4 regions of the Promicromonospora alba genome follow, and region 3 is predicted to be linked to each of the others. Evidence: predicted binding sites of a transcription regulator. Region 3 holds the regulator's gene; each other region holds the start of a gene.
The links. Region 3 encodes LexA, which represses DNA repair genes until DNA is damaged. Its sites were predicted from a motif close to TCGAACANNTGTTCGA; they were not measured.

Region 1: ACFO6V_RS07775 (HNH endonuclease signature motif containing protein) is a predicted target of LexA. The motif match lies at 1,336-1,351, and genes of this name have one in related genera.
Region 2: ACFO6V_RS05135 (HNH endonuclease signature motif containing protein) is a predicted target of LexA. The motif match lies at 2,676-2,691, and genes of this name have one in related genera.
Region 4: ACFO6V_RS03650 (HNH endonuclease signature motif containing protein) is a predicted target of LexA. The motif match lies at 2,527-2,542, and genes of this name have one in related genera.

Annotation. Positions count from the first base shown of each region.
Region 1 covers NZ_JBHSFI010000003.1:578,526-582,711, forward strand. Annotated here, with positions in the region: gene ACFO6V_RS07765 (rhamnogalacturonan lyase family protein) at 1-24, opposite strand, end outside; gene ACFO6V_RS07770 (glyoxalase superfamily protein) at 525-1,055, opposite strand; gene ACFO6V_RS07775 (HNH endonuclease signature motif containing protein) at 1,418-3,271, shown strand; gene ACFO6V_RS07780 (dihydrofolate reductase family protein) at 3,562-4,140, opposite strand.
Region 2 covers NZ_JBHSFI010000002.1:442,052-446,237, forward strand. Annotated here, with positions in the region: gene ACFO6V_RS05125 (dihydrofolate reductase family protein) at 1-125, opposite strand, end outside; gene ACFO6V_RS05130 (PaaI family thioesterase) at 276-671, shown strand; gene ACFO6V_RS05135 (HNH endonuclease signature motif containing protein) at 736-2,610, opposite strand; gene ACFO6V_RS05140 (dihydrolipoamide acetyltransferase family protein) at 2,853-4,186, opposite strand, start outside.
Region 3 covers NZ_JBHSFI010000005.1:198,278-202,463, forward strand. Annotated here, with positions in the region: gene ACFO6V_RS15875 (DUF5302 domain-containing protein) at 154-381, opposite strand; gene nrdR (transcriptional regulator NrdR) at 526-996, opposite strand; gene ACFO6V_RS15885 (LysM peptidoglycan-binding domain-containing protein) at 1,116-1,562, opposite strand; gene lexA (transcriptional repressor LexA) at 1,754-2,569, shown strand; gene ACFO6V_RS15895 (L-lactate dehydrogenase) at 2,655-3,644, opposite strand; gene ACFO6V_RS15900 (ATP-dependent DNA helicase) at 3,654-4,186, opposite strand, start outside.
Region 4 covers NZ_JBHSFI010000002.1:113,451-117,636, reverse strand. Annotated here, with positions in the region: gene ACFO6V_RS03665 (alpha/beta fold hydrolase) at 1-523, shown strand, start outside; gene ACFO6V_RS03660 (esterase/lipase family protein) at 520-1,236, shown strand; gene ACFO6V_RS03655 (DNA-3-methyladenine glycosylase family protein) at 1,258-2,190, shown strand; gene ACFO6V_RS03650 (HNH endonuclease signature motif containing protein) at 2,604-4,186, shown strand, end outside.

The DNA of each region.
Region 1 (4,186 bases), on a different contig from region 3:
GACAGGGCGGGACTGCGAGAGCACGCGTGAACCCAGGACTCTCGAACCTAGGCGGTAAGCGCTTTCTAGCATGGCAGGAGCGCGCCATCGAAGCTGGGGCATGGGATCACCTTGTCGTCTCGTCGTCGAGTCGGACCGGACCGGACAAGCCCCGGCGTTGGGGCCGATCGGCAGGGATTGTATGGATTCAATCCCGGCCAGGCAGTCATCTTGCCGCGCCCGCCTGAGGTTGTAAAGAGTCAGTCAGCAGCGGTGGCGCCGGCAGACGACCGCGTCGCCGAAGACGTCGGCAGCCACCTGGCGCAGGGTCCGGTCGGGCGGCGAGCCCGAGCCGTACCGCTATGCCTGCCGCTTCCTCTGGGGCGGTCGGCATCTCGTCCGAACCTCATCGCGGCTTGTCCTGCACCGAGCCGGGCGGTCGAGTCGGCGTCAGCCGGACGGCTCGGCGTCAGCCGGACGGCTCAGTGTCAGCGAGACGGCTCGGCGTCAGCCGGACGGCTCAGTGTCAGCGAGACGGCTCGGCGTCAGCCGGACGGCTCACAGAGTCGCAGCACATTGCCGAACGGATCGACGAGCTCGATGGTCGGCCCGCCCGGAGCGTCGCGGTCAATACCGGGCCGAAGCCGCGCACGCGGCCGGCCCGAGAGCTCCGCGTGGAGCGCGTCGACGCTGGCAACAGGCAACCAGACCACCGTTCCCGGCGTCCCGTCGCCGTGGTGCTCGGACAGGTCCAGCACCGCCTGGCCCCGGCGGACCCGCAGGTAGAGGGGCATGCCGGGCTCGAAGCGGTGCTCCCACTCGACGCCGAACCCGAGGTAGTCCACGTAGAACTCTCGTGCAAGCGCCTCGTCCTGGACACGGAGCACAGGGACGGCGCGCCCGAAGTCCGGCGGCCCTCCCGGCAGCCGCGCGGACGCGATGTTCCAGTCGGCGAATCCGAGCTGCACGGCGACGATCTCCAGCGCGCGGCTGTGGCTGATGGTGACGTCGGTGGCGGCGAGCGTCCGGCGCAGCGCGCGAGCGGCCGCCTTCGCGTCGGAGAGTGTCAGGTCCACGATTTCATCGCTATCCCGGTGCCGTGAGCGTCGTCGGTGCCCGCATTGCCGTCCGGGGCACCGTGGTAGGCACGAACCTCTGACAGGACGTCTTCGTCGATGCATTCACCGAACCGATCATCTCGGCGCGGGCGGCGGGCTCATCGAGTGCCCGGGAAGAGATTAGCAAGCCAGCGCCCGGCCCACCGGGCGGTGTGCGCTCGCAGGCTCTCGGGCCGGGGCGGTCGGGCGGTCGTGACCTTCGAAGAGTTATCCACAGATTTCGAATCCGGCAAGCGGACCGTACGAGTGTTCGAGATAATAGACACAGTGAGGGAGTGAGAACTAGAGGCGAGCATCGAGATGAGTGGGAGGTGGGCAGGGTGGATCAGACGACCGACAGCGGTCCCGCTGCTGCTCTGCCCGCTGCGGTCTCGATCGAGGAAACTCTCGCCCGGATCGAGAACGAGATAGACAACCTCACCGCCCTGACCAGTCCCGAGACGCTGACCGGTTGGGACGCGCCGAGCATCAGCCGCCTGACCGAGGCACACACCCGTATCCGTCGGCTGACCGGTCGCCTGGACGGGGTCCGGTACACCCTGCTACCCCGCATCGAGAATGAGGGTTCCTGGCGCTCGGGTGGCACGGCCCGCACGTTCACGACCTGGCTGCGCCTACGCGAAGGCATCTCCGCATCCACGGCGGGTAAGGACATGACGATCGCCCGCCGTCTGGCGACCGCGCTGCCCGTGACGCGGGAGCGGCTGGTCGCGGGAACCCTGGGTGTCGACCATGCCCGGGTGATGACGGAGGTCGCGCCCACCAGCGAAACGCGTACGGATGCGTTGGCGTGGTTGATCGATACCCGCACCGGGCACACCACCACGCCGGAACAGTTCGTCCAGTCGGTGCCGGTCGACTTCCCCGACCCGGTAGACGACCCCGACGGGACCCGGACCCGTGAGCTGGTCACCCAGGTCCTGGAGGGTGCGATCACGGAGGGGACCCTGGTCACCGGTGAAGCCCTGGTCCTGCGTGAGGCTGGTGTGTTGAACGCGGACCAGTTCCGGAAGGTCGCCCGCCGGTTCGCGACCATCACCGATCCCGATACCGACGATGTGGACGACGACAAGGCCGCCCACGGCGAGTTCCTCGACCTGGCCAAGACCTTCGGCGGGTACCACGTCGCCGGGTTCCTCACCGACGAACACGGCCTGCAGCTGACGACCGCGATCAACGCGGTCCTGGGCGCCCCGGCGGCGGAGGACACCCGCACGACGACTCAGCGTCGGGCGCAGGGTCTGGCGGATGTGGCGCGGGTGGTGCTGGACACGAACCAGGCCTCCCCGGGTGCGGCGATCGCACCGCACCTGAACGTCACGGTGTCGTGGAACGAGTTCGTCACCCAGGTCACGAGGACCCGGGACGGCCTGTGCCTGACCTGCGGGCAGACCCCACCAGGGCGCGGCACCCGCTTCGGCGTGGGGCCGAGCATCCCCGGCACCAGCACCACCACTGGCACCACCACCACCACCAGCACCAGCACCAGCGCCACCGGCACCAGCACCACCAGCAGCACCAGCACGGGTGCGGGTGCGGACGCGGATGCGGATGCAGGTGCAGGTGCAGGTGCAGGTGCGTTGCACACCGGCCCAGCCGCCGAAAGCCCGACCGGAAGTCCGACCGCAGGTCCGGGCGGAGGCCCGGGTACCTGGAGTGCAGCAGATATGACGGTGTCCGGGTTCTTGTCCTCCGGTGGCCCGGTGTTCACCGAGACCGGCGCTCGTGCCCCACGCGCGCTGATCCGCCGCCTGGCATGCCACAGCGCGGTCACCCGGATCGTGTTCGGACCCGACGGCGCAGTCCTCGACGTCGGACGTGCGCAGCGCACGGTGTCGGGGCAGATGCGCCGCGCCGTCATCGCAAGAGACCAGCACTGCGTCTACCCGGGCTGTGACCAGCCGCCGTCACGGTGCGAGGTCCACCACGCCCTGACCCACTGGGCCGACGGCGGAGACACCTCAGTGACGAACAGTGCGTTGCTGTGCTGGTACCACCACCAGCTGGTGGATGCCAACGGCATCACCATGCACTGGACCGGCAAGCCCGCCACGAACACCACGGCCGGTGCCCTCCTCGAGACAGGGTGGGCGTTCACGGACGCCCGTGGGCACCGCATCCGCCTCCCTGAACCCACCGAGGCCCCACCCCCGCCCACCACCGAAGTCGCCTGAGCGGCCGGTCGGACCCGGCAACCCGCCGAAGCCGCCGGACCGGTCAGGCCAGCGGGCCAGCAGGCCTGGCGCGCCCTAGCGAGACCGCCGAACCCCACCAAGCTCGCCGAACCAGCGAGGCCACCAAGCTCACCGACCCACCGACCCACCGAAACCCTCTCCACGCCAAACAACGGCACCCGCTCACCGGACCCGCCACCTGCGGCGACCGCCGAGGCAGCCTGACCTGCGACTAGCCGGGCATGCCCCAAGCCTTCCGGTCCGATCCCCGCGCTCGGCCCACCGGCTCGTCACGCATGCAGCGTCGGCCGGTAGACCAGCTCCTGGATGTCGCCGTCGAGCGTCACGTGCTCGATCAGCTCGAGGTCGAAGTCGGCAGCACCGTGGAAGATCGGGTCCAGGCCGGTCCGGCCTGTGATCACCGGGAAGAGCGTGACCCGGACCCGGTCGACCAGGCCGGCGGCCATCAGCGCCCGGTTCATCGACAGGCTCCCGTGCGAACACAGCGGCACCTCCGACTCCTCCTTGAGCCGGGCGACGACGTCGACCGCGTCGCCGTCCACGACCTGCGCGTCCGGCCAGTCGAGGGGGCCCTCCAGCGTGTTCGACACCACCGTCGTCGGCAGGTTCCGCATCCGGGTGACCCACGGGTCGCGCACGTCGGAGTCCTCGGAGCTCTCGGACAGCATCTGCGCGAACGCACGGTAGGTGTTGGCCCCGAGGACCAATCGCTGCTCCTGCGAGTAGAGGGCGAGCCGGTGCTCCAGGAGCTCCGGGCCCTGCTTGCCCCAGTAGCCTGTCCAGTCGCCGCCGGCGGCGCCGAAGCCGTCGAGGCTGGAGAACACGTCGAACGTGTAGGTAGTGGTCATGATGGTCTCCTGGGAATAGTTGTCCGGGTACGTCGATACAGACCGG
Region 2 (4,186 bases), on a different contig from region 3:
CAGCTGAACAAGCGTCCGCCACCGCGTCCGAGCTCCTGGCCCGGTCGATCGTCGGGACCAGCGATGTAGCCGTCGAGCGACATCGACATGTACAGCCGGATCGGACCACTCGTCTCAGTTTCCATCTCTCCTCCTGGGGTAGGGATGCTCCGCGTCGCGCTCTGCCGGGACGGACAGAGGGACACGGGGATGACTTCCGGCGGTAGGCAAACTCGTCGGAAGCCACCAGCGACGGTGTGCGGTAACGGCGTCCGGTAACGCCATACAGTGACCGCATGTCGAAACCGTGGACGATCACGCTGGGCGCGCTCGACGAGAAGCTGGGTATCCGCGTGCTGGAGCAGTCGGCGCAGCGGGTGGTGGCGACCATGCCGGTGGCGGGCAACACCCAGTCGCTGGGCCGCCTGCACGGCGGCGCGACGGCGGCGTTCGCGGAGGCGCTGGGATCCTGGTGCGCGCTGATCCACGCCAGCACGCTGGGCAAGGTATGCGCGGGCGTGGACCTGAACATCACGCATCACCGGGGCGCGACGGACGGGACCCTCACCGGCACGGCGTCGCCGGTCCACCTCGGCCGGACGATCACGTCCCACGAGATAGTCGTGACAGACGAGCAGGGCCGCCGCATCTGCACGGCCCGCATCACCAACCAGCTGATCGAGCCGCGCTGACGTCTTTCGGGCCGACCGGACCCGCCAACCGGACATACCAACCAGGCTCCGAGGGCCCGGCCGCTCAGGCGACTTCGGTGGTGGGCGGTGGGGCTTCGATGGCTTCAGGTAGGCGGATGCGGTGCCCACGGGCGTCCGTGAACGCCCACCCGGTCTCGAGGAGGACACCGGCCGTGGTGTCGGTGGGCTTGCCGGTCCAGTGCATGGTGATGCCGCGGGTGTCGACGAGCTGGTGGTGGTACCAGCACAGCAACGCACTGTTCGTCACGGAGGTGTCTCCGCCGTCGGCCCAGTGGGTCAGGGCGTGGTGGACCTCGCACCGTGACGGCGGTTGGTCACAGCCCGGGTAGACGCAGTGCTGGTCTCTTGCGATGACGGCGCGGCGCATCTGCCCTGACACCGTGCGCTGGGCACGTCCGACGTCGAGGACGGCGCCGTCGGGGCCGAACACGATCCGGGTGATCGCGCTGTGGCACGCCAGGCGGCGGATCAGCGCGCGTGGGGCACGGCCGCCGGTCTCGGTGAACACCGGACCACCGGAGGACAAGAACCCGGACACTGTCATATCCGCGGTACTCCAGCCACCCGGACCTCCACCCAGACTTCCACCCGGACTACCGGCCGGGCTTCTGGTGGGGCTTCCGGTCGGGCTTCCGGCCGTTGGGCCACCACTCAGACCACCTGTGCCCGCACCGGCATCTGCACTTGTGCCCGCACCCGTGCCCGCGCAGGTGCCAGTGCCGGTGCCAGTGGTGCCGGTGCCAGTGGTGCCGGTGCCAGTGGTGCTGGTGGTGCTGGTGCCGGTGCCGGTGCCGGTGCCGGGGATGCTCGGCCCCACGCCGAAGCGGGTGCCGCGCCCTGGTGCGGTCTGCCCGCAGGTCAGGCACAGGCCGTCCCGGGTCCTCGTGACCTGGGTGACGAACTCGTCCCACGACACCGTCACGTTCAGGTGCGGTGCGATCGCAGCGCCCGGGGAGGCCTGGTTGGTGTCCAGCACCACCCGCGCCACATCCGCCAGACCCTGCGCCCGACGCTGGGTCGTCGTGCGGGTGTCCTCCGCCGCCGGGGCGCCCAGGACCGCGTTGATCGCGGTCGTCAGCTGCAGGCCGTGCTCGTCGGTGAGGAACCCGGCCACGTGATACCCGCCGAACGTCTTGGCCAGATCGAAGAACTCGCCCTGCGCGGCCTTGTCGTCGTCCACATCGTCGGTGTCGGGGTCGGTCACAGTCGCGAACCGGCGGGCGACCTTCCGGAACTGGTCCGCGTTGAGCACACCAGCCTCACGCAGCACCAGGGCTTCACCGGTGACCAGGGTCCCCTCCGTGATCGCGCCCTCCAGGACCTGCGTGACCAGCTCACGGGTGCGTGTCCCGTCGGGGTCCTCGGTGGGGTCGGGGAAGTCGACCGGCACGGTCTGGACGAACTGTTCCGGGGTGGTGGTGTGCCCGGTGCGGGTGTCGATCAGCCAGGCCAAGGCGTCGGTGCGGGTCTCGCTGGTGGGCGCGACCTCCGTCATCACCCTCGCGTGGTCGACACCCAGGGTTCCCGCGACCAGCCGCTCCCGCGTCACGGGCAGCGCGGTCGCCAGGCGGCGGGCGATCGTCATGTCCTTACCCGCCGTCGAGGCGGAGATGCCTTCGCGCAGGCGCAGCCAGGTCGTGAACGTCCGGGCCGTGGCACCGGAGCGCCAGGACCCCTCGTTCTCGATGCGGGGTAGCAGGGTGTACCGGACACCGTCCAGGCGACCGGTCACCTGGCGGATCCGGGTGTGCGCATCAGCCAGGCGAGTGACCGTCGGCGCGTCCCAACCGGTCAGCGTCTCGGGGTCGGTCAGAGCAGTCAGCTCCGCGGTCGCCGCCTCGATCCGGGCCAGCACATCCTCGATCGACGCCGCAGCAGGCAGACCAGCAGCGGAACCACCGTTCGTCGTCTGCCCCATCGTGCCCACCCCCGCCCATCTCGCTGCTCGCCTCTAGTTCCTACTCCCTTGCTGTATCTATTATCTCGAACACTCGTGCGATCTGCTTGTGGATCTCAAATCTGTGGATAACTCTCCAGCGCAGCAGGTGGAAGCCTCTTCGGACTCCCGCGAACCCACCAGGCGCACAACGAGACCAACAAACCGTGCCGATCGCACTACCGAGGACCACAGCTCAGCGGCACACCATCAGTGGCACACCGTCAGAGCCGGACGATCGCCGCGGCAGGGCTCTCGATGGCGTCGGCGACGGAGCGCATGAAGCCTGCCGCCGTCCCGCCGTCGCAGACCCGGTGGTCGAAGACGAAGGACATCTGCGTGATCTTGCGCGCCACGATCTCGCCGTCGACAACCCACGGGCGGTCGATGATGCGGCCGAGGCCCAGCATCGCGACCTGCGGGTGGTTGATGATCGCCGCGCTGCCGTCGACCCGGAACCCGCCGTAGTTGTTCAGCGTGAACGTCCCCGCGGTGAGCTCCTCGGTGGTCGCCTTGCCCGTGCGGGCGCGTGCGACGAGGTCGCGGAGGGCCACGTCGAGCTCGGTCGTGGTCATCGAGCCGGCGTCGAGCACTGCCGGGACGACCAGCCCGTGCTGTCCCTGGACGGCGACGCCGAGGTTGATGACGCCGGGCATGACGATCTCGTCGCGCTCCACGTCGAGCCTGGAGTTCAGCACCGGGTACTCCTTGAGCCCGGCCACGACGAACCGCGCGACGTAGGCGAGCAGGCCCGGCCCCGCATCGTCGGGAGTCCGGGCGGCCTCGCGCAGGCTCCAGAGCGCGGTCGCGTCGACGTCGACCCAGACCGTCGCCTCGGGAATCTCCGCGCGGCTCCGTGACAGCACCTTGGCCGCCGTCTTCTGGAAGCCGCTGAGCGGGATGCGCCGCTCCCCGCGCGCGGGAACGCTCGGGAGGACGGCGGAAGAAGCGCTCGGCAGGACGGCGGTCGCAGGAACGTCCGGCACGACGGCGGCCGGGGCGCGCACCGGGGTCTCCGTCGCTGCCGCAGCCTGCGACGGCGTCAGCGACGGCGCCTGCCGCGCCCGTTCGATGGCGGTCCACACGTCGGACCTGGTGACGACCCCGCCGGCCCCGGTCGGCGCGATCGCGTGCAGGTCCAGCCCCGCCTCCCGGGCGAGCCGCCGGACGATCGGCGAGATCACCTTCACCGGGCCACCGCTGGAAGCCGCAGCGGCTCCCGGGCCTGCAACGACCCCCGAAGCCGCAGCCATGGCGGGCACCGCCGACGGGACAGCACGTGGCCGGCGCCGTCGGCCCGAACCCGGATGCACAGAGGTCCCGTACCCGATGAGCACGTTGCCGGAGCCCGCCCGTTCCTCCTCGCGGTAGGTCTCGGCAGCCACGCCGTCACCGTCCGCGGCCACCCCCTCGCCGTCGGCGGTCACACCAGCCGCCACACCGACAGCGATCGTGATCAGCGGCCTGCCCACCTCGACAAGCTCCCCCTCGGCGGCGTGCAGCACGCCGACCCGGCCCGCGTACGGGCTGGGCACCTCGACGACGGACTTGGCCGTCT
Region 3 (4,186 bases):
CATCCGTAGGCACTATCGGTCATTCCCGAGCGTTCAAACCGTGTCACGAACTGTGTCATCGCGGGTCATCTATCCCTTTGCTAGGCGCCTCGCGAGACAACAAAAGCCGCCGACCAGGTCAGATACCTGGTCGACGGCCTCGGCCGAACAGTCTCAGCCGGACTTGCGGCGGAACATCTTCTGGACTGGGCCGGTCGTCTCCGAGCCGTGCACCGCACCAGTGTTCACATCGCCCGCGGAGGTCCGGCTCCGAGCCGCATTCTTGCGGTCCAGAGCTTCCTTGAACTTCGCCTTCGCGTCCGTGCTCGGCGCTGTCGCGACCTTGGGCTCTTCAGCACCCTTGGTCTCGGCTGCCTCGGCATTGGGCTTCTCGTCCGTCACACCGATCACCTCCTCTTGTTCCGGGGGTCCCTCGATCGGGTCCGTCGTCGGCCCCAGCCTGCACCACGGCACAGCCAGGTGCCAACATTTTTGGATTCCACCCAGGCTACGGCCGACGACGACGCGCCCGGCCGCGCAGACTCCCTATGCCTGAGCGGCCGCCCGCTCGGCGCGCTCCGCACGGAGCGAGGTGATCGCGCTCTCGAAGTCCTCGAGCGAGTCGAACGCCTGGTAGACGCTCGCGAACCGGAGGTACGCCACCTCGTCGAGCTCGCGGAGCGGGCCGAGGATGGCGAGGCCCACCTCGTACGCGTCGATCTCCGCGCTGCCGTTGCTCCGCAGGGTCTCCTCGACCCGCTGGGCCAGGATCGCGAGGTCGTCGTCGCTCACCGGGCGCCCCTGGCACGCCTTGCGCACACCCGCGGCGACCTTGTCGCGGCTGAACGGCTCTGTGGCGCCGGAGCGCTTGACCACGGACAGGCTCGCGGTCTCCACGGTGGTGAACCGTCGGTTGCAGTTCGGGCACTGCCGTCGGCGCCGGATCGACAGGCCGTCGTCGGCAGTCCGCGAGTCCACCACGCGCGAGTCGGCGTGGCGACAGAACGGGCAGTGCATGCTCACTCCTGCGTGGTCGACCATCGACCGGAGGCCTCCGGTCGCGCCCCGACCGTAAGCGGGCAAACCACCCCCTTGCAACATAGCCGCAACATTCGTCGGCGAATCGAGGCCTTTCGTCACTCCTTGGGCAGGAGCAACAGCTCCCCGACGCGCAGCGTGCCGGTCGACATCTCGTTCAGGTCCTGCAGCCTGCCGACCGCGTGTCGCACGTCCTCGCCGGGTCTCGCGATCTCCTGGGCGAAGCCCCAGAGCGTCTCTCCCGGCTGCACGGCGTGCACCCGGACCTCGGTGGGTTCACCCGGGGAACTGGCGACCGCCGTCGCCCCCCACGTGATCATCGGAGCGAGCAGGAGCATGGCGAGCAGCACGAGGACCACCCGGCCGCGCCGCGTGAGCCGGAGGCCGGCCAGGCCGAGCCGGCCGGCGAGCGTGCGCCCTTCCACCGGGATGTACGCACGGACCGCAGCCGGTCGGGCCGCCGGCACGAACGCCCGGCCATACGACGGCGCATACGCCTGTTCATACGTCGGGGTGTACTGCCGCAGCGGGATCACGTCCCCCATGGCCCCTCCTCGAATGAGTGACTGAGCTTCTGTCGTTCATACAAGCGTTCGTCGAACGCCCGTACCATTGTGTAGCACGGGACACCGTCCATGTCGAGACACGCTCGAACATTCGTTTGAGCCGAGCGCGTTTGTGACCTAGAGTGGGTAGCGCACAGGAGAACATTTGTCGGAACGGGAGGGGCACGGGCATGACGGGACGGGACGGGACCAGCGACACGAGAGCCGTCGACACGGCAGCCTCCGGCGTCGCCACGCTGGACACGCCAGCCGACAAGGCGGTCGCTGACGTGCACACGATCTCGCCGACTGACCGCCTCACCGAACGGCAGCGCTTGGTGCTGGACACGATCCGGCAGTCGTTCGAGACGCGGGGCTACCCGCCGTCGATGCGCGAGATCGGCGAGGCCGTCGGGCTGGCCAGCCCGTCGAGCGTCAAGCACCAGCTCCAGATGCTCGAGAAGAAGGGCTTCCTGCGCCGCGACCCCAACCGGCCGCGCGCCATGGAGCTCGTGGAGCCGATGGCCGAGCAGGTCGACAAGCCGACGCGCGGCGAGATCCACTGGCCCGAGCCGCGCCGCAGCGGCCAGGTCCACTGGGGCGGCTCCGTGCCCGACGACGCCAGCACCCCCCCGCCGTCGTATGTGCCGCTCGTGGGCCGTATCGCTGCCGGTGGCCCCATCCTTGCCGAGCAGGTCGTCGAGGACGTGTTCCCGCTCCCCCGCCAGCTGGTGGGCGACGGCGAGCTGTTCCTCCTCAAGGTCGCCGGCGACTCGATGGTCGACGCCGCGATCTGCGACGGGGACTGGGTGGTCGTACGGCAGCAGAACGTCGCCGAGCAGGGCGAGATCGTCGCCGCCATGATCGACGGCGAGGCCACGGTCAAGACGTTCAAGCAGACCGACGGTCACGTGCTGCTGCTGCCGCAGAACCCGGCCTACGAGCCGATCCCCGGCGACGAGGCCCAGATCCTGGGCCGCGTGGTCGCGGTGCTGCGCAGCCTGTAACGAGGTTCGCGAAGTAGAGCGCCTGTCCGCCCTGCGCAACGCTCAGCGTGCGTAAGGCGGACAGGCGCTCTACTTCGCGGTCTCCTCAGAAGCCGAACTGCCTCTGCACGGCCCGCACGCTCTCCGCCGACGCACGAAGGCCGGCCAGCTCGTCGTAGGACATCGGCACCCGCATGTTGGCCGTGACACCCCGCCGGTCCACGAGCGACGGCACGGACAGGCACACGTCGCTGATGCCGTGGTAGTCGTCCAGCAGCGAGGACACCGGCATGATCCGGCCCTCGTCGTTGAGCACCGCCTCGATGATGCGGGTGGCGGCCAGGCCGACGGCGTAGTTGGTGGCCCCCTTGCCCGCGATGATCCGGTACGCGGAGTCGACCACCTCGTGGTGCACCTCCGTACGCACCGCCGCGTCGAGCGGCGGGTTACCGCCCAGCGGCTCCCAGTCGAGCAGCGGCACACCGCCGATCGACGCCGAGCTCCACAGCGCGATCTCCGAGTCGCCGTGCTCCCCGGCGATGTACGCGTGCACGTTCCCCACCGCCACGCCGCAGCGCTCGGCGAGCACCACGCGCAGCCGGGACGAGTCGAGCACCGTGCCGCTGCCGAACAGCCGCTCGCGCGGCAGGCCGGAGATCTTGAGCGCCGCGTAGGTCACGACGTCGACGGGGTTGGTCACCATGACGTACGTGGCGTCCGGCGCGACGTCGACCAGGCCGGGCAGGATCTTGCGCATCAGGCCGATCGTTCCCTCGGCGAGGTCGATCCGGGTCTGCCCGGGCTTCTGCTTCGCCCCTGCGGTCACGACCACGACGTCGGCGCCCGCGCACACTGCGACGTCGTCCGAGCCGATCACCTGCGCCTGGGGCGTGAACATGAGGCCGTGCTGGAGGTCGAGCACCTCGGCCTCGACCTTCGCCCGGTTCACGTCGTGCAGGGCGATGGTCCGCGCCGAGCCCCGCGCCAGTGCGGCGAAGGCCAGCGTGGAGCCGACCGCCCCGGCGCCCACGATCGCGAGCTTGGTGGTGCGGGCGCCGGAGGACGGCGCGGCCGGGATGTCCGAAAGGGCTGCCATGCCCCCAGGTTAGGTGTCGAGCCTCGCCAGCGCGGCACGGACCAGCGCCGAGTCGGTCGTCGGCCAGAACCCCGGCATCGAGCGGGTCAGGAACGACGCGTAGCGGGCCGTCGCGAGGCGGGGGTCGAGGACCGCCACCACTCCCCTGTCGTCCATGCTCCGCACGAGGCGCCCGGCGCCCTGCGCAAGCAGCAGCGCCGCGTGCTGCGCGGACACCGCCATGAACCCGTTACCGCCCGCCTGCTCCACCGCCTTGGCGCGTGCCGCCTTGACCGGGTCATCGGGGCGCGGGAACGGGATGCGGTCGATCAGCACGAGCTGGCACGACGGGCCCGGCACGTCCACGCCCTGCCACAGGGACAGCGTGCCGAACAGGCAGGCCTCCGGATCCTCGGCGAACTCGCGCACGAGGGTGGGCAGCTGGTCGTCGCCCTGCGCCAGGATCGGGAAGTCCAGCCGCTCCCGCATCGCCTCCGCCGCCGCGTTCGCCGCACGCCGGGACGAGAACAGGCCGAGCGTGCGGCCGCCCGCGGCGGTGATCA
Region 4 (4,186 bases), on a different contig from region 3:
GTACGTCCGCCGGCACGTGCTCGACGTCGGACTGCCCGCACCGGTCCTCGTCGGGCACTCGATGGGCACGCAGATAGTGGGCCAGCTGCTCGCCGACCACCCCGACGCCGCGTCGGCGGGCGTCCTCCTCGGCCCGACGGCGGAGCCCGGCGCCCGGACCTTCCCGCGTCAGGCGGTACGCCTCGCGATCGACGTCGTGGGCGAGTCGCCGCGCACCATCGGCACGCTCCTGGTCGACTCCCTGGTGCGCTGCGGCGCGCCGTACTACCTGCGCCAGCTGCGTCACGTCGTCGAGCACCGGCTGGAGGACGTGCTGCCCCGCACCACGGCGCCCGTCGTCGTGGTGCGGGGCGAGCGCGACCCCGTCGCGCCGGAGCGGTGGGTAGAGGCGCTCGCGGCGAGCGCCCCGCTCGGGCGGCACCGCACGGTGGGCGGCAGGCATCACGCGATGGACGCGGACCCCGCGGGCGTCGCCGAGGCCGTCCTGGACGCGTGGCCCGCGGCGGACCGGGGCATCGGATGAGCGGCCGGCTGCGCTCGCCCGACGGCGTGCTCCCGCGGCTCGCCGCGTGGGCCGCCGACTATGCGTGGGCCACGGAGCGGCAGGCGCGGCACTTCCTGAGGCGGCCGAAGCTGCCCGGGGCGTCCGGCGCGTCGTCGCAGGCCCCCGTCCTGCTGCTGCCCGGCATCTACGAGACCTGGGAGTTCCTGCAGCCCGTGGCCACGGCGCTGGCCCGCGCGGGACATCCGGTCCATGCCGTGCCAGGCCTCAAGCTCAACCTCCGGCCGGTCCCGGAGTCGGCGGACATCGTGGTCGAGCACCTGGAACGCACGGGCCTGACCGGGGTGGTGCTCGTGGCGCACAGCAAGGGCGGCCTCATCGGCAAGCGGGTCATGCTCTCCGGGGCGAGCGACCGGGTGCTCGGCATGGTCGCGATCGCGACACCGTTCACCGGCTCCCGCTGGGCCCGATACATGCTCTCGCGGTCGCTGCGGTCGTTCGACCCCCGCGACCCGGTGCTGCTGGCGCTCGCCGGGGAGCTGCTCGTCAACGAGTGCATCACCGCCGTCTACCCGCGGTTCGACCCGCACATCCCCGAGACGGGCCGGCTGGAGGGCGCGCGGAACATCGAGCTGCCGCTGTCGGGGCACTTCCGGCCGCTGGGGCACCCGTTGCTCGTGGAGACCGTGGTGCGCGAGGTGGCGCGGGTGGAGTCCGAGCGCGCGGTGCGCTGATTCCGGTTCGCCAGGTCGCACGTGGTCAACTGGGATGTGCTCACCGTCCGCCACAGCTCGCCGCGCCGGACCGACGTCGCCCTGACGCTCGGACCGCTGGGGCACGGGCCCGCGGACCCGACGTTCCACCGGGCCGCGGACGGAACGGTCTGGCGGACGTCGCTGCTGTCCACAGGGCCGGTGACGCAGCGATTCGTGCCCGCCGGCCCGCACGAGGTGGTGGTGCAGCTCTGGGGCGACGGCGCGCGGGAGGCCGCCGACGCGCTGCCCACGCTGCTCGGCGAGGACGACGACGTCACCGGCTTCGCGCCGCCGCCGCAGGTCCGCGACGCCCATCGCCGGGCGGCCGGGATGCGGATGGTGCGCAGCGGCCGGGTGCTGGAGGCCCTCGTGCCCGCGGTCCTGGAGCAACGCGTGCAGACCGTGACAGCGCATCGGGCGTGGCAGTGGCTCGTGCGGAGGTACGGCACGCGCGCGCCGGGCCCGGCGCCTGAGGGCCTGCGGGGCGGATTGCGGGTGGTCCCGGACGCGCAGACCTGGACGCGGGTGCCGGTGTGGGACTGGCACCGCGCCGGCGTCGACCCCGGACGAGCCCGCACGGTGATGCGGTGCGCGCTGGTGGCGCCGCGTCTCGAGGAGGCGTGCGCGATGGCGCCCGCGGAAGCTCGCGCACGGCTCGAGAAGGTGCAGGGCGTCGGGGTGTGGACGTCGGCGGAAGTGGCGCAGCGCGCGTTCGGCGACGCGGACGCCGTCTCCGTGGGCGACTTCCACCTGCCCGCGGCGGTCGGCTGGGCGCTGTCCGGTGAGCGCACCGACGACGCCGGGATGCTGCGGCTGCTGGCGCCGTACGCCCCGCACCGGCACCGGGTGGTCCGGCTGCTCATGATCGGTGGGCGGGCCAAGGCGCCCCGCCGCGGGCCGAAGACGCCGATCGCGGACTATCGAGCGTTCTGACGGCTGCCGGTGGGCAGCCGGGGGACCGGTTGGGTCTCTGTGCTGGGTTCTTGTGCTGGGTTCTTGCGCTGGGTTCTTGCGCTCGACTCTTGCGCTCGACTCTTGCGCTGGGACTTCGGGCTGGACTGCGCGTTAGGTCTCGCGTTGGCGCCTCGGGGCGAGCGCGCGGATGGTGTGCGCCGCGTGCTCGCGCGTCCGCGCGGGGTCGGTCGTGGCGAGGAGGTCAAGGACGTGGCGCGTGCAGGGAGGCGCCGCGTACAGGGAGGCAGCGATGCTTGCACGCCCTTAGGCGGGGGACACAAGAGAACGCGCCGATGTCAGTGGCGAGGCATAGAATCGAACAAAGGTCCGAATGGATGACGGCCTCGGTTTACTCTTCTTGAGTAATGAGCCACAGGGGGAGGTGGGCTGGGATGTACGAGGAACTGCTCGACGACCGCATGGCCGGTGAGTACCCGGACGCGGTGGCGCCCGTCGAGATGCCGCGTGACCTGCAGGAGACGCCCTCCGCGACGCCTCCGGATCCGGGCATGGTGCCGGACTGGCCTCCAGAGGTCGTGCCGGTCGCGTTCTGGCCGGAGGACGTCCTGCGCCGAGCGCTGCAGGACGCGCCCGGTGCGCGGCTGGCGCGCGTGGTCGCTGAGGCTCTCGACGTGGACGGGAACCTGGAGATCGGTATGCCCGTCGCCGCCGACCCGGACTCGGACTCCGACTCCGACTCCGACTCCGACTCGGACTCCGACTCGGGCTCGGGCGCGGGTGCTGGTCCGGCCGGGGGCGGTGGTGCTGCAGGTGGTGCGGGCGGTGCCGTGGGTTTCAGTGTGCTGGCTGACCTGTCGGACGAGGCCCTGGCCGACGTGGTCGTCGCGTGTGGCCGGTTGCAGTCCTGGGTAGCGGGTGTGCAGGCCCGGGTCGTGGCGGAACGCGCCGCGCGGGAGTCGCACCCGCTGGCACACAGCTCGCTGGTCGGGCAGGTCACCGGCGAGCTGGTGGTCACAGCCCCGGAAGCGACGGAGGTCGTGGTGCGGGCCGAGTCCGGGACCCAGCACCCCACGGTGATTACTGCCCTGCTGAAAGGCAGGATCGATACCCGCAAGGCGCACACGTTGCTGCGTTCCGCGTCCCGGCTGACGGTCGCGGAGCGCGCTGAGGCGATCCGCCGGTTCCTGCCCCAGGCTCCGGCGCGAACGTGGAAGTGGTTGCAGGCCAGGATGCTCGCGTTCGCGAAGAACCTGCACGGCGCCTCCGTGACCGCTCAGGCCGAAGCGCAACGCCGCAGTGTGCAGGTGGACCGGGCGGAGAACGACATGGGGTGGTTGTCCGCGTACCTGCCGGCCGTGGACGCCGCAGCGGTATGGGGCGTGGTGGACGACATGGCCCACCAACTGCGCCATGTCACGGGTGAGGAGCGCACCCTGAGCCAGCTACGCGCCGACTCCCTGACCGGGATCGTCACCGGCCGGCTCCTGCCCGCCGACCGATACACCGACCCCGACACCACCGACTCCGACACCGGAACCGACACGGCGACGGCGACCGGGCCCAGGACCACTGAAGACGTAGGGAGCATTACGGATACGCAGACCGGAGCGGAGGACGGATCGACGCGGGTTTGCACCTGCGGTGGCCGCCCGCCCGTGCAGCACGTTGTCCAGGAGGTCGTGCGGCCGGTACGGATCATCCCGACCCGCCCCGTGGTCCGGGTCACGATCCCCGCCACTGCACTGCTCGGCCTGGACAACGCGCCCGGAGAGCTCGCTGGCTTTGGGCCAATCCCTGCCGAGACCGCACGAGCGATCGCGGCCGATGCGACCTGGCAACGCCTGCTGACCGACCCCGTCACCGGGGTCCTGACCGACTACTCGACCACCACCTACCAACCCGGCAAGACCTTGCGCAGCGCAGTCGAGGCCAGAGACACCACGTGCACCTTCCCCTGCTGCGACACCCCGGGCGAGCGGTGCGACCTGGACCACATCCAACCCTTCAACCACGA